Regions from separate parts of the Yersinia massiliensis genome, predicted to be linked through region 3. Evidence: predicted binding sites of a transcription regulator. Region 3 holds the regulator's gene; each other region holds the start of a gene.

Region 1 (5,050 bases), 1.4 Mb from region 3:
GTTGTATTTCAACAGGTAACATTCTGTCTTCCGTTGAAATCTGATACCAACAAGGCTTCACTCGCCAAGCTGGCTGGGCTGATTTATCCGTATAAGCCCGTGCCGCTAACGGTTTTTGCGATAACGCTAGGACTATTGCTTCGCTTTCATCAATATCTTGGCACATGCTCTCGTGGAATTTATCGGTATCTACCCACAAAAAGCCATTATCATCAGGGCGAATGTATGCTGCCCCAATGGGGGATGGGCGAAATGCGCCAGAAAGGCTTGATAGACTTTCACCCGCATCCGGTGCGAACGCGGCAAGATACACCATGCCTACCACATTTTGCAGGTGCCCGACCTGAGTAATAACCATACCGCCATAAGCATGGCCCACTAGTAGGGTAGGGCCATATAACGCAGTCGTGAGTTTGATTGTACGTTCTACATCATCCGCGAGTGATGTCAGGGGATTTTGAATAGCGATAACCCGGTGACCCATCGCATGTAGCGCGGGGATAATATGTCGCCATTGTGAACCATCAGCCCACGCGCCATGCACTAATAGGATATTAAGCTTAGCCGCCATATTCCCCCCTAAACAGGTATTAGCCAAAACACTGGATAATATCGTTCTGTAGAAAATGCATTTTTGACGAATAACAACTTCTACTCATTTACGATGTCGTTTCTTTTTTCTAATCTCACTTGTATGTTATGAGAATAAATAAAGTCTGTTATGAAGTATCAGTATAAAATTTTGCTGGTGGATGGCTTTAGGATAAAGATGAAAATAAAACATGTATTAATGCTATAAAGCGGCAAATTGGCGATATAAAATATCTCGTAACATAGCCAGTGAAACTTAAAGCAAGTAAAAACAATAGATTAAAAAGCTTTTCTATTGATAGTAAAAGCGCAATTTACTGGTAAAAATTGAATAATATGACAAACTACTTTTAACGCTGATTGAGTCTCACACTCCTTGTTGTGATTTCTATCTGAAGCCGAATATTAAATAACAAATAATAGGTTGTAATAAAAACAGTTGCTTGCATTAGAAACAAACAATGATAACCAAAATAATAGGGTGTAATCATGACGACACAGAGTGCAGCGGCTCCACTTATGCTACATGACACCAAGCTTGAACAGCAGATTTTACGGCGATCGATTTTTTTCACTTTATTTATCGCCACCATGGGGATCGTTTTCGGCATTGTTTGTGGTTCGATGTCGATTATCTTTGATGGCATGTTCTCCGCGTTAGATGCTGGTATGTGCAGCTTATCCTTGTTGGTTTCGCGATTGTTAGGTCAACCGAATAGCCGCCGCTTCCAATATGGCTTTTGGCATGTTGAACCGCTGGTTCTGGCATTTAATGGCAGTTTATTGGCTTTTCTCTGTTTGTATGCATTTGTTAATGCTATCAAAGGTATTATCGATGGCGGTCGTGAATTAGAACTTGGCTGGGCAATTGTTTATGCTCTAGTCGTCAGTATTTTCTGTTTTACAGTATTTTTAAAACAGCGCCGCTTAAATAAGCGTGTTAAGTCTGAACTTATTGCACTGGATACCAAAAGCTGGTTGATGTCAGCCTGTATTAGTTCTGCTTTATTGGTGGCATTTTTGCTTTCTTGGAGCATGGAAGGCACGCGCTATGAGCATTTGATTGTCTATACTGACCCTAGCGTATTAGCCCTGTTAACGCTGATATTGATACCTGTCCCAATAAAAACGGTCATTTCTGCTGTGCGTGAAGTATTGCAAATGACACCAGATACATTAGATACCTCCATGGAAAATTTGATGGATAGGCTAATGGAAAAATATCAATTTGTTGATTACTCGCATTACGCTACTCGCATTGGTCGAGGCTTATTTGTTGAAATTCATGTTGTTATTCCACCTGAAATGGAAAATAGCGGGGTTCTTTATTTTGACAAGATACGTGATGAGATCTCCCATGCAATTGGTGATTCAGGTCCCCATCGCTGGTTAACTATCTCCTTTACCCGTGATGCTAAATGGTTATAACCCAATAGAAATAACCTAATTTAAATTAACTAATGGAGGTCGTGATTGTGATGGATAAAAAAGTGGCTATGAATAAAGTCGTGGCTAAGCGCCAAGTCAAGCTGGCCCCGATTGAGTCACCCGCACGATTTGAAGCCGTATCTAAGGTCGCCATTAGCGATAGCACTATTGCCGCTCGCCAAGCCAAACTCATTAACAACATGTCCCAAGCGGGTATCGACTATTTATTTGTTTATGCCGATAAAGAGCATGGCGGCAACTTTGAATATTTAGCGGGGTTTATTCCTCGATTTGAAGAAGCAGCGATAGTGTTACATGCTACAGGTGAGATTTATCTGTTGTTGGGTAATGAAAACCTAAAGTTATCGCAATATGCACGAGTGAAAAATACGGGGATACATGTCCCCTATTTTTCACTGCCGAATCAACCGATGGGGAACAGTAAAACCTTGGCTGAATTGTTGGCAGAAACGGGTATTCAGCAAGCTAAAAAGGTCGGGGTAGTCGGGTGGAAACTCTTCACCAGTAAGCTGGATGATAATAGCCAGTTATTTGATATTCCGCATTTTATGCTAGATGCCATAAAACAATCTGTTTCATCCACCACTGCGGTCATTAATGCCACCGCGCTATTTATAGGGAGTGAGACTGCGGCCAGAGTGACCAATAATGCGAATGAATTGGCGCACTATGAATATGGCGCAAATCTCGCATCGAATTGCATTCTTAATGCGCTAGCTGCTGTAGAAGTGGGTAAAACGGAAAAACAACTTGGCAGTTATCTGGCTGATGAAGGTCAACCGAATACGGTTGTCATGATTGCCGCAACCGGTGCCCGTTTTGAACAGGCGAATCTGTATCCCAGTGATAAAACAGTACAACTTGGCGATAAGCTCTCGTTGACCACTGGGTTTAAAGGCGGCTTGAGCAGCCGAACGGGTTATGTTGTTCACCAAGCTGATGAATTGCCTGCGGCGGAAAGAGATTATCTCGACAAAGTGGCGATTCCTTATTACACCACGGTGGTCGCTTGGTTGGAAAACATCCGCATTGGGATGTTGGGCCAAGAGATGTATGCATTGGTTGAAAGGGTATTCCCTCAATCGCAATATCATTGGTCGTTAAATCCGGGCCACTTAGTCGCCGATGAAGAGTGGCTATGTTCGCCGATTTATCGTGGCTCTAATGAGAAAATCAGCAGTGGCATGTTATTCCAAATTGACATTATTCCTTCGGTGAAAGGTTACGCTGGGGTGAGTGCGGAAGAGTGTATTGCGCTCGCTGATGAGCCGCTACGTCAAGAACTTGCGGCGCATTATCCTGAGGTGTGGCAACGAATAATGCATCGCCGGCATTATATTTCTAATGTGCTGAATATTCGTCTTAGCGAAGAAGTGTTACCGATGTCTAATACCGTGGGTTATCTACGGCCTTACTTATTGGATAAGTACAGTGCATTACAATGCGTGATTGAGGTATAGCACTGATAGCTTAGGCGTTAATTAGGATGACTCTAGGGGCGATTTCGCCCCTTTTAACGTCCCAGAACAGGGTTGTTATCCTCGTGTATTTTCAGATTTAAGCCCCTGCTGAGATTTCGTGCAAAACTGGAGGCGATACTCTTGCCATCTTGTGGCATAATGCGCGCCGAATCACATTTTCTATCATTCTTGAATATCCCTATTCAGTAATACAATCGAGAGCGAGCTCTGTGCTAAGTACTAACAATATCACCATGCAATTCGGCAGCAAGCCGCTGTTTGAAAACATTTCAGTCAAATTCGGCGGCGGTAATCGCTACGGTCTGATTGGCGCAAATGGCTGTGGTAAATCCACATTCATGAAAATCCTTGGTGGCGATTTGGCGCCAAGTGGTGGCAACGTCTTCCTTGATCCAAATGAGCGCTTGGGTAAATTGCGTCAGGATCAATTCGCCTTTGAAAACAACACTGTGCTGGACACCGTTATTATGGGTCACGGCGAGTTGTGGGAAGTCAAAGAAGAGCGTGACCGTATTTACGGCTTGCCTGAGATGAGCGAAGAAGACGGCTACAAAGTGGCTGATCTGGAAGTTGCCTATGGTGAGATGGATGGCTACAGCGCAGAAGCCCGTGCGGGTGAATTGCTGCTCGGTGTGGGTATTCCGGTTGAACAACATTATGGTTTGATGAGCGAAATCGCCCCCGGCTTTAAATTGCGTGTATTGCTGGCGCAGGCGTTGTTCTCAGACCCAGAGATTTTGTTACTCGACGAACCGACCAACAACTTGGATATCGATACTATCCGTTGGTTGGAGCAAGTTCTGAATGAACGTAGCAGCACCATGATCATCATTTCCCATGACCGTCACTTCCTGAATATGGTGTGCACACACATGGCGGATTTGGATTACGGTGAATTGCGTGTTTATCCGGGTAACTATGATGAGTACATGACGGCTGCGACTCAAGCGCGTGAGCGTCTGTTGTCCGATAATGCGAAGAAAAAAGCCCAGATCTCTGAGCTACAATCTTTCGTTAGCCGCTTTAGTGCCAACGCCTCTAAATCAAAACAGGCCACGTCGCGCGCCCGTCAGATTGATAAAATTCAGCTTGATGAAGTTAAAGCTTCTAGCCGCCAGAACCCGTTTATCCGCTTTGATCAGGATAAAAAATTGTTCCGTAATGCGCTGGAAGTTGAATTACTGACCAAAGGTTTTGATGACGGCCCATTGTTTAAAAAACTGGATCTGCGCTTAGAAGTTGGCGAGAAAGTGGCGATTCTTGGGCCGAACGGTATCGGTAAATCGACACTGCTGAAAACGCTGGTCGGGGACTACGAAGCAGACTCTGGTACGGTGAAATGGTCTGAAAACAGCAAAGTGGGTTACTACGCACAGGATCACGCCAGTGATTTTGAAATTGACCTGACTGTTTTTGACTGGATGAGCCAGTGGAAACAAGAAAAAGACGACGAGCAGGCTGTGCGCAGTGTGTTGGGTCGTTTGCTGTTTAGCCAAGACGATATCAAGAAAAAAGTTCAGGTCTTGTCG
Region 2 (5,050 bases), 1.4 Mb from region 3:
AGCCTTTTCAGCCAACTACACGCTAGTAAACGTGGGTTGGGCGGTCGGCCCAGCGCTAGGGGTATTGGTGGTCAATTTCGGGCCACAAGTGCCTTTTCTCATTTCAGGCGCACTGGCATTGCTAGTTGCTCTCGTCCTAAAATTCAGAATCAGCCACACCGATATGTCAGTCACAAAACCCATGCTGACCGAACCGGCACCTGATTTTCGCCAAACATTCCGTATCTTGCGGCATGATAAGCGGCTGATTTACTTCACTGTTGGCGGCATGTTTAGCGCAATTGTCTTTGGTCAGTTCTCCGGCTATTTATCGCAATATTTGATTACCGTTTCTGATGCTCAATTCGCTTATAAAGTGATTGGCGCGGTGATGACCGTGAACGCCGTCATTGTGATTACCTTGCAATACCTATTGAGCCGTAACATGAATCAGCAAAATTTAATGCGTTGGTTGATGCTCGGCACCCTGTTCTTTATCATCGGTTTGATTGGTTTTATGGCTGCCCAAGATTCAATCCCTTTGTGGATGCTGGCCATGGCGATTTTCTCATTAGGTGAGATTATTGTTATTCCAGTCGAATATCTGTTTATCGATTTTATTGCCCCCGCGAATCTCAAAGGCAGTTACTATGGGGCACAGAACCTCGGTCAGCTTGGTGGGGCCATCAATCCGGTACTTTGTGGTTTCTTGCTAGCCTATGCCGCACCACAGATGATGTTCTATATGCTGATTGTGGCCGCTATTTTAGGGTTGGCCTTTTTCTATCGCGGCTATCAATTGGCTAAAACGTCTGTTGGTTAAAACGTCTATTGGTTAAAACATAAGCCTCTCAAGCGCATCAGGCATCCGAGCCTATCTCATCGCTGCCAAGATGCTGGATGTACAATATGATGAGCATATTATTCATAATGTGATTGCTAGCACATAATCACAGTTAATTGTATGATGAATGTATTCCGTTACTCAGGATCCTTTCTATGCGCAATGTGACTTCACTTTGCTTACAGTATCTGCGAGCTTTCGCCATTATTTACCTGTGTCTGTGGATCGGTAAATTCGTGGCCTTACTGCTACCCATCACGATCCCCGGCAGCATCATTGGCATGCTGATTTTGTTTACCCTGCTCTCATCACAAATCTTGCCTTCGACCTGGGTAAAACCCGGTTGCCGTATTCTGATCCGCTATATGGCACTGCTATTTGTGCCTATTGGGGTTGGCGTGATGCAATATTACGATCAACTCACAAAACAATTCGGGCCGATCGTGGTGTCCTGTTTTGTCAGCACCTTAATTGTGATGCTGGTAGTGGCTTATAGCTCACATTTCGTCCACCGTGAACGCAAAGTGATCGGTTCTCCTACCAATGAGGAGGACGATAAATGATCGACAATTTATGGTGGTCGCTGCCACTCACTCTGATCGTGTTCTTTGCCGCTCGCTATCTGGCGCGTTGGCTTAAAATGCCGCTGTTAAATCCATTATTGATATCAATGGTTGTCATCATTCCATTGTTGTTAGTGACGCATATGCCCTACGCCAATTATTTTGCGGGTAGCAAAATCCTAAATGACCTATTGCAACCGGCGGTCGTCGCTTTGGCTTTCCCGCTGTATGAGCAATTACATCAAATTCGCGCACGATGGAAATCCATCATCACCATCTGCTTTGTCGGCAGCATCACCGCCATGGTCAGCGGGACAGCCGTTGCCTTGTGGATGGGTGCCACGCCTGAAATTGCCGCTTCCGTATTACCTAAATCGGTCACCACACCGATCGCGATGGCCGTGGCTGAATCCCTCCACGGCTTGCCCGCCATTAGTGCGGTATGCGTGATTTTTGTCGGTATTTTGGGGGCGGTGTTTGGTCATACCCTGCTGAATGCACTCAAAATCAGTACCAAAGCTTCACGAGGCTTGGCAATGGGCACCGCTTCTCATGCACTCGGCACGGCTCGCTGTGCTGAATTGGATTACCAAGAAGGCGCGTTCAGCTCATTGGCACTGGTTATCTGCGGGATCATCACGTCATTGATCGCCCCATTCTTATTCCCTGTGCTGCTACATTTATTCGGCTGATGGTATTGATTCGGTTGATCGAATGCCATCAGCACCGGATAACCCCTCTGCTGCGGCCATAAATTTGAGATACATCTCTCATTAGTCATTTAACTTGCACAAATTTCATATATAACGTGACGCGAATCACTCTAATCGTATTCTAAGCTGCCTAAAATAGCGTCCCGTTACCATTGGAGAAAACCCATGCAAGCACGTTTTCATGCCCCTTGGGCTGAGTTGCCCACGGCACTGCAATCCGCACTTGAACCTATTCTGAGCGCAAACGATTTCCCTGCCATGCTGACTGCCGAACAAGTGAAAACGGTTAAGGACATCAGCGGGTTAGATGACGACGCATTGGCATTTGCGTTATTACCCCTCGCGGCAGCTTGCGCATTAACACCAATCTCACACTTTATGGTCGGTGCCATTGCGCGCGGGAAAAGCGGTAATCTGTATTTCGGCGCCAATATGGAGTTCACCAGCGCGCCTTTGCAGCAAACCATTCATGCCGAGCAATGTGCGGTCACCCATGCATGGCTACGCGGTGAAGCCAGCCTAGTTTCCATTACGGTGAATTACACCCCTTGCGGTCACTGCCGCCAGTTTATGAATGAGCTCAACAGTGGCACTGACTTGCATATTCATTTGCCAGGTCGCCCCGTGTCGACGTTAGGCCAATATCTGCCCGATGCCTTCGGCCCCAAAGATCTGGCGATCACTACCCTGTTAATGGATGCGGTGGATCATGGTTACTCGTTGGCAGAAACGGATCCACTGACGCAAGCGGCACTTGATGGCGCAAACCACAGCCATGCACCATACAGCCTGGCACACAGCGGTGTGGCGGTGGAATTGGCAGACGGTTCGATTTACATTGGTCGTTATGCAGAAAATGCCGCGTTTAACCCCAGTTTACCGCCGCTGCAAGGAGCATTAATTCTGGCGAATCTTTCCGGCAAAGATTGCTGGACCATCCGCCGCGCGGTACTGGTTGAAGGTAATGAAGCGATTTTAAGTCAGTGGGATGCCACGAATGCAACACTGGCGGCATTAAGCTGTACGGATGTTGATCGCGTCACTTTTTTAAGCCAATAAAAGCCAATTTTCTGGGGTTATATCGTTAACCCCAGATTCATCAAACATTATATTCCCAGACCCATCAAACATTACATTCCCAGCTTAACTCTCTAAATCTGCTAGATAACTCGCATTTCTATCGGTGACAGATATATTTAACTAACAAAAGCTGTACATATTTCTCTTATCTTTTAGGATCGGGGCAACTACCTGATAACGTCTAAGAGTAAAACTCATGGAACTTGAATACGAAAGTAAGCGTCCCCTGTACATCCCCTACGCCGGCCCTATCTTGTTAGAATTTCCTCTCCTGAACAAAGGCAGCGCCTTTACCGATGAAGAGCGCAACCAGTTCAACTTGCATGGATTATTGCCAGAAACGGTTGAAACCATTGAAGAACAAGCTGAGCGTGCTTACCGCCAGTATCAGGATTTCAAAAACGACGACGATAAACATATTTATCTGCGTAACATCCAAGACACGAACGAAACCCTGTTTTATCGCCTGTTAGAAGCGCATCTGAGCGAGATGATGCCCATTATCTACACGCCAACGGTTGGTGAAGCCTGCGAACACTTTTCAGACATCTACCGCCGCGCGCGCGGGTTATTCATCTCTTATCCCAATCGTGATCACATCGACGATATGCTGCAAAACGCCACCAAGCAGAATGTAAAAGTGATCGTGGTGACTGACGGTGAACGTATTCTCGGCCTTGGCGATCAGGGCATTGGCGGTATGGGTATTCCTATCGGTAAACTATCACTGTATACCGCATGCGGTGGTATCAGCCCAGCTTATACCTTGCCAGTCGTATTAGATGTCGGCACCAATAACCCACAACGCCTGAATGACCCACTGTATATGGGCTGGCGTCACCCGCGCATCTCTGGTGATGAATATTATGCCTTCGTGGATGAATTCATTCAGGCGGTAAAACGCCGCTGGCCAAATGTATTGTTGCAGTTTGAAGATTTCGCTCAGAACAATGCCACGCCACTGCTAAACCGCTACCGTGATGAGTTGTGCTGTTTCAACGATGATATTCAAGGCACCGCAGCCGTGACACTGGGCAGTTTGATTGCCGCCAGCCATGCTGCTGGCAGCCAGTTACGCGACCAAACCGTGACCTTCCTCGGGGCAGGTTCTGCGGGCTGCGGGATTGCAGAGCAAATTATCGCGCAAATGATTTCGGAAGGTTTGAGTGAAGAGCAAGCCCGTGGGCGCGTCTTTATGGTTGACCGTTTCGGCCTGTTAACGGATAAGCTACCAAACTTGTTGGATTTCCAAAGTAAATTGGTGCAAAAAAGCGATGCATTGCAGCAATGGAATCTGACCAGCGACTCAATTTCACTGCTCGACGTTGTGCGTAATGCCAAACCAACGGTATTGATTGGCGTGTCAGGTCAGCCTGGGCTGTTTACGGAAGAATTGATCCGCGAAATGCACAAACATTGCCCACGCCCAATTGTGATGCCGCTGTCGAACCCAACCTCACGAGTTGAAGCACGGCCAGAAGATATTATTAACTGGACCGATGGCGCAGCGTTAGTCGCGACAGGCAGCCCATTCTCACCGGTCAGCTACAAAGAAAAAGTTTATCCGATCGCTCAATGTAACAACTCCTATATCTTCCCAGGTATTGGTCTAGGCGTACTGGCATCCGGTGCCAAGCGCGTTACCGATGGTATGTTGATGGCGGCCAGCCGTGCATTAGCGGATTGTTCACCGCTGGCGCTGAATGGTGAAGGGGCATTGCTGCCCAATATCGATGATATTCAGGCGGTTTCCAAGACGATCGCCATGCAAGTCGGTAAGGCCGCACAGCTACAAGGCGTCGCCATTGTGACCTCAGAGGAAGCACTCGCCAAATCCATTGAGCATAACTATTGGCAGCCACAGTACCGCA
Region 3 (5,050 bases):
CGGAAAAATGCGGTCGTAACGCTCTCGATATGCCTCCCATTCTTTCTGATCACGCTGAATCTCGTCACTTCTTACTTCGCCAAATACCATGATGCGGTTGCCGCTGCCAAGCCATGGCTGAAACGGTATGCATGACACTGAGATGCGCGAGTATCCGCCGCAAATTACGTTCCATTTCAGAAAGTTGTGTATCAGAGGCCACTTGAGGTAATTGAACAAAGTCAGTGTCTCCACCAAGGCTGTCAGATTCCAACCGCTGCTGGCATTGCTGAATCGCCATCTCGCATAACTGCAAATAATCCGTGGCTTGTTTGGTGCTCATCATCAAATGAGGGGTGCCGGCAGATGGCGTGGATTCAATGGAAAGGTGTTTTCGCGTCAAGATAGTCATCTCATTGATATGGGCCGCAATCAGCTCACTATGGGTTGCCCATAGCTGCATATCCGCCAAATATTGAGAGTTGAAACCCGGTTCTCGCATCGCCTGATTCAGCGAGCTGAGCACGGCATTACTGGCTTTATTGACCTGAATGCGATCATAAGATAGCTGGGCAACATCCGGTGGCGTCGGCGCTAGCAGTAAGCGTAGGATATTCTGATAAGCGCTCAGTGCCTGATGGGCATTCTTACGCAGTAACCCGTTTTGCCACTGTGGCCACAGCCATAATGCGCTGGCAAAGGCCAGTGCGCACCCGATCAAAGTATCCAGTAGACGTGGGACTAAAAAGTCAGCCCCCTCGCCTGTCAGCAACTGCAAAATATACACCGCTGTGATGGTTCTACCGATGACCGATAGCCCGTAGTTCTTACGTTGCACAAGCGTGGCTGCCAATGTGATGAGCAGCATAATGCTCAGTGTCGTCCCTTCCGGCATACGTAGATGCAATAAGCCCGCGGCTAAAATCAGCCCGACCAAAGTGCCGAGGGCGCGGTGATGAATGCGGACTCTCGTGGCGTTATAACCGTTTTGCGTTACCAGCATCACGGTAAGTAAGATCCAGTAGGGTTTTGGCAACTGCATCAATGCCCCAATATAGCTGCCAGCGGCTAGTGTGACGCCTAATCGGGCTGCATCGCGCAATGCTGTGGAGTTAAACGACAGATAGCTGACGATCGCGGACCATAAGGGTTGCTGTTGTTGCCCTGACATCAGCTCACGATCGTACAGGGGACGTCGATTACTCAGAAGTTGGTCAATTTGGCGGATATGGTAGTAGCAAAATTGTGCCACAGGATTATCGGGGTGCTGCTGGGCGATCTCCTCTAGCTCAATGAGTGCATCGCCGGTGGTGAAATGGTTTGTCGCATGATGATGATAGAGAATGTCATCAGCAATAGTGCGCAACTGAGCCACGATAACTTGGGCGTTGCGGCTCAAGACGGCTTCAATTTGACTGTGTTCCACCAATGCTTGTACTTTCTCCGGCTGATTCAGCGCCGCAGTAACATGCTCCTGCAGATCGAGCGCCATCTGAAATAACCCCAACAGCCGTTTTTGCTCTTTCTTCGTCGCATTTTTAATAAGATTAAATTGTTGATAAAGCTGATTAATTTTATCCATTATCTTTTGCTGTCGATCGAGCAGCGGCGGGAGGGCTTTTTCTGGCTCTATATGCTGTGATAAAAAATTATATTTAGCGTCACAATAATCTGCTAGTAAATCATATAGTTGACTTAGAGGCTCGCGAATGGGCTGGTCTTTGCAGAGCCGAAACCACAACCAATTAAAGACGCCGTACCAGAGCGTTCCTACCGCGCACAACAGTGGCGCTTGCCAGATAGGCGCACGGTCCACCATGCTGAGGCTAAAGATGGCGGCAATTAACGCGGCAGGTAATAAGCGGCCATGGAGCGGGCTGATCGCGCCATTAACACCGAGCAGCAGCGCCAGCCCTAACATGATCCACGGCAAGGGAATGTGCCACAGCAGTAATTGCTGCGTCAGGAAGCTGGTCAACGTGAAGAGTGCGCCACCAATAATCAGACGGCGGAAAAAATGCTGATGGGGAGTATCCAGCGCCGCAATATTGCAGCAAGCAGGGATCAGAGCAAACATCAATCCGAGCCGCAGCTCGCCAAGGGCAAACCCGAGGGCGGCGGGAAGACAGAGCACCAATGTTTGGCGTAACGCGTAGTTCACTTCAGGATGATAAATAACCCGTTGCCATTTCATGTCGGCCCCAGAAATTTATGGTTTACAAACCTGCGTGAGAAAACCGGTACCGAGAGTTTCGGCACCGGTTTTGAGGGAATTAACGAGTGCCGTAAACGACAATCGTTTTACCGTGTGCGGAGATCAGGTTTTGATCTTCCAGCATTTTTAGTATCCGCCCCACAGTTTCGCGGGAGCAGCCAACGATTTGACCAATTTCCTGGCGGGTAATTTTAATCTGCATCCCATCGGGGTGGGTCATGGCATCAGGTTGTTTTGCCAGATTAAGCAGTGTTTGTGCAATACGCCCAGTCACATCAAGGAAAGCAAGGTTACCCACTTTCTCGGATGTAATCTGTAAGCGGTTCGCCATTTGCGAAGACAGGCGCATCAAGATATCTGGGTTGACCTGAATCAGCTGACGGAATTTTTTGTAAGAAATTTCAGCCACTTCGCAGGCAGTTTTTGCTCTAACCCAAGCACTACGCTCTTGGCCTTCTTCAAATAATCCAAGTTCACCGATGAAATCCCCTTGGTTTAGATAGGAGAGAATCATCTCTTTACCTTCTTCATCTTTGATAAGCACCGCAACGGAGCCTTTCACGATGTAGTAAAGCGTTTCGGCCTTTTCACCTTGGTGAATCAGCGTACTCTTCGATGGGTATTTGTGAATATGGCAATGAGACAGGAACCATTCGAGAGTCGGGTCTGTTTGTGGCTTGCCGAGAACCATTCGCTGTTATCCTCTGTTGTTATCGCAGCCTAACTAAACAGGGCTCAGAGTTCCCTGTACGGCGTGCTTATAAAATACACTTTCTTTATACCCACCATCTTGACGCCTGTTGGGTATAGCATATTAATTTGCTCAACTGCCGAAAGGTATAGCCAAGATACCTACTGGATAGAAACCTTACACTGAGTATCGATCACTACCCAATTTAATTCTAGAAACAATACTTTCGGTTCTGTTTGTAGCACAGGATGAGGTCAGTGTCTTGTGTTGTATCGCTTCAGCATGATGAACATCGGGTTACATTGCGACTTTATAAATGAAAGGGTAGTCTGGATCAGAAAATTTAACTGGGAGCGAGCGTTATGCAGGCACGTGTGAAGTGGGTTGAGGGGCTGACATTTTTGGGTGAATCAGCGTCAGGGCATCAGGTTTTGATGGATGGTAATGCCGGTGATAAGGCACCCAGCCCGATGGAAATGTTGCTGATGTCAGCAGGTGGTTGTAGCGCGATTGATGTGGTCTCTATTTTGCAAAAGGGGCGTAATGATGTGCGCGATTGTGAGGTCACACTCACCTCTCAGCGCCGTGAAGAAGCGCCGCGTCTGTTTACGCAAATCAATTTGCATTTTATCGTTAGCGGTAAAGGTCTCACCGACAAAATTGTTGAGCGTGCAGTGGAATTATCAGCAGAGAAGTACTGCTCTGTTTCTCTGATGCTAGGTAAAGCAGCGACCATTACCCACAGTTTTGAAATTCGTGACGTCGCTTAAGCGTGTTTTTCGTCCTTGAAGCTGCAGGAGGTTGCATCCGCTCACCCCAATCACTGACTGAGGTCAGTTCATTGGGATAAGTCCGCTTGCCGCCGCCTTGCAGTTCCAATCGCTATGATGCGTAAAACCAAGATGTCTACGTAAAGCGTTAAATGATTTTTTTGCCTTCCAGCAGTTGCTGCACCAACGGGGCCATAATCAGCTCCATTGCTAATCCCATCTTCCCGCCCGGCACCACCAATGTATTGATATTGGAAATAAACGAGCCTTGTAGCATTGCTAACAAGTAGGGGAAATCAATCTGATCCAAGCCACGGAAATGAATAACCACAAAACTTTCATCCAGCGACGGGATGGCTTTCGCGGCAAAAGGGTTTGAGGTATCGACGGTCGGCACGCGCTGGAAGTTAATATGAGTGCGTGAGAACTGCGGCGTAATGTAGTTGATGTAATCCTCCATGGAGCGTACAACGGAATCCATCACCGCTTCACGGGAATGGCCACGTTCACCGGTATCGCGCACCAGTTTTTGAATCCATTCTAGGTTGACGATGGGTACCACCCCTACCAATAAATCGACATGCTTTGCCACATCGTGATGTTCAGTCACGACACCGCCGTGTAGCCCTTCGTAGAACAGCACATCGGTAGGTTCAGGCAAGGGTTCCCAGGGTGTAAATGTGCCGGGAATCTGGTTATAAGGCACCGCTTCATCGTAGGTGTGTAAATATTTACGTGAACGGCCTGTGCCGTGTTTGCCGTATTCCGACACACTCTGCTCTAACTGACCAAAATCATTGGCTTCTGGGCCAAAATAGCTAATATGCCGGCCTTGATCCCGTGCTTTACGGATGGCGGCATCCATTTCAGGGCGGGTATAGCGATGGAAGCTGTCACCTTCGAGTTCTGCCGCGCGGATATTCAACTGCTGGAATATTTTACGAAACGCCAAACTGGTGGTGGTCGTCCCTGCGCCGCTTGAGCCAGTAACGGCTATAACCGGATGTTTAGTTGACATATTAACGGTAACTCCATGGGGTAAGCGCCTCAGTGGCCAAGCGGCATTTGCCAGTATTTTTATCGATAATGGTTATTCTTAGGGCAAATCGTCTGGCTTGTCATCTTGATTTTCATCAAAAATTCTCATCGTCAGGCTATAGGGTTATGAGTGTTCTTCTGCATCCGCGCGGAATGAACCACGGGGCATAATATTGATGGTTTCGTGTAACTCGGACCACACCAAAACCACGTCACCACTCACTAATTGGCGGCGAACATCCTCAACTTTTTGTGCCAATGAGCGTTCATGCTCGCCGTAATCCGTGCCTTCACGCAGCACAAAGGCTTCTAGCAAATTATCCAGTGTATCAGCGTCGATTTGTTGCCAAGGAATGA

What was found. Region 3 encodes CRP, which controls carbon source genes, mostly activating them, when cyclic AMP is high. Its sites were predicted from a motif close to ATGTGANNNNNNTCACAT; they were not measured.
Positions count from the first base shown of each region.
Region 1: the regulator CRP is predicted to act here: its motif matches at 3,660-3,677, upstream of DA391_RS07620 (ABC-F family ATPase).
Region 2: the regulator CRP is predicted to act here: its motif matches at 2,141-2,158, upstream of cdd (cytidine deaminase).

Region 1 covers NZ_CP028487.1:1,657,116-1,662,165, forward strand. Annotated here, with positions in the region: gene DA391_RS07605 (alpha/beta fold hydrolase) at 1-571, opposite strand, end outside; gene DA391_RS07610 (cation diffusion facilitator family transporter) at 1,081-2,019, shown strand; gene DA391_RS07615 (aminopeptidase P family protein) at 2,088-3,500, shown strand; gene DA391_RS07620 (ABC-F family ATPase) at 3,731-5,050, shown strand, end outside.
Region 2 covers NZ_CP028487.1:1,699,825-1,704,874, reverse strand. Annotated here, with positions in the region: gene DA391_RS07810 (MFS transporter) at 1-802, shown strand, start outside; gene DA391_RS07805 (CidA/LrgA family protein) at 979-1,386, shown strand; gene DA391_RS07800 (CidB/LrgB family autolysis modulator) at 1,383-2,078, shown strand; gene cdd (cytidine deaminase) at 2,265-3,158, shown strand; gene DA391_RS07790 (NAD-dependent malic enzyme) at 3,376-5,050, shown strand, end outside.
Region 3 covers NZ_CP028487.1:260,339-265,388, forward strand. Annotated here, with positions in the region: gene DA391_RS01070 (YccS/YhfK family putative transporter) at 65-2,173, opposite strand; gene crp (cAMP-activated global transcriptional regulator CRP) at 2,253-2,885, opposite strand; gene DA391_RS01080 (OsmC family protein) at 3,248-3,655, shown strand; gene DA391_RS01085 (phosphoribulokinase) at 3,804-4,673, opposite strand; gene DA391_RS01090 (YheU family protein) at 4,818-5,050, opposite strand, start outside.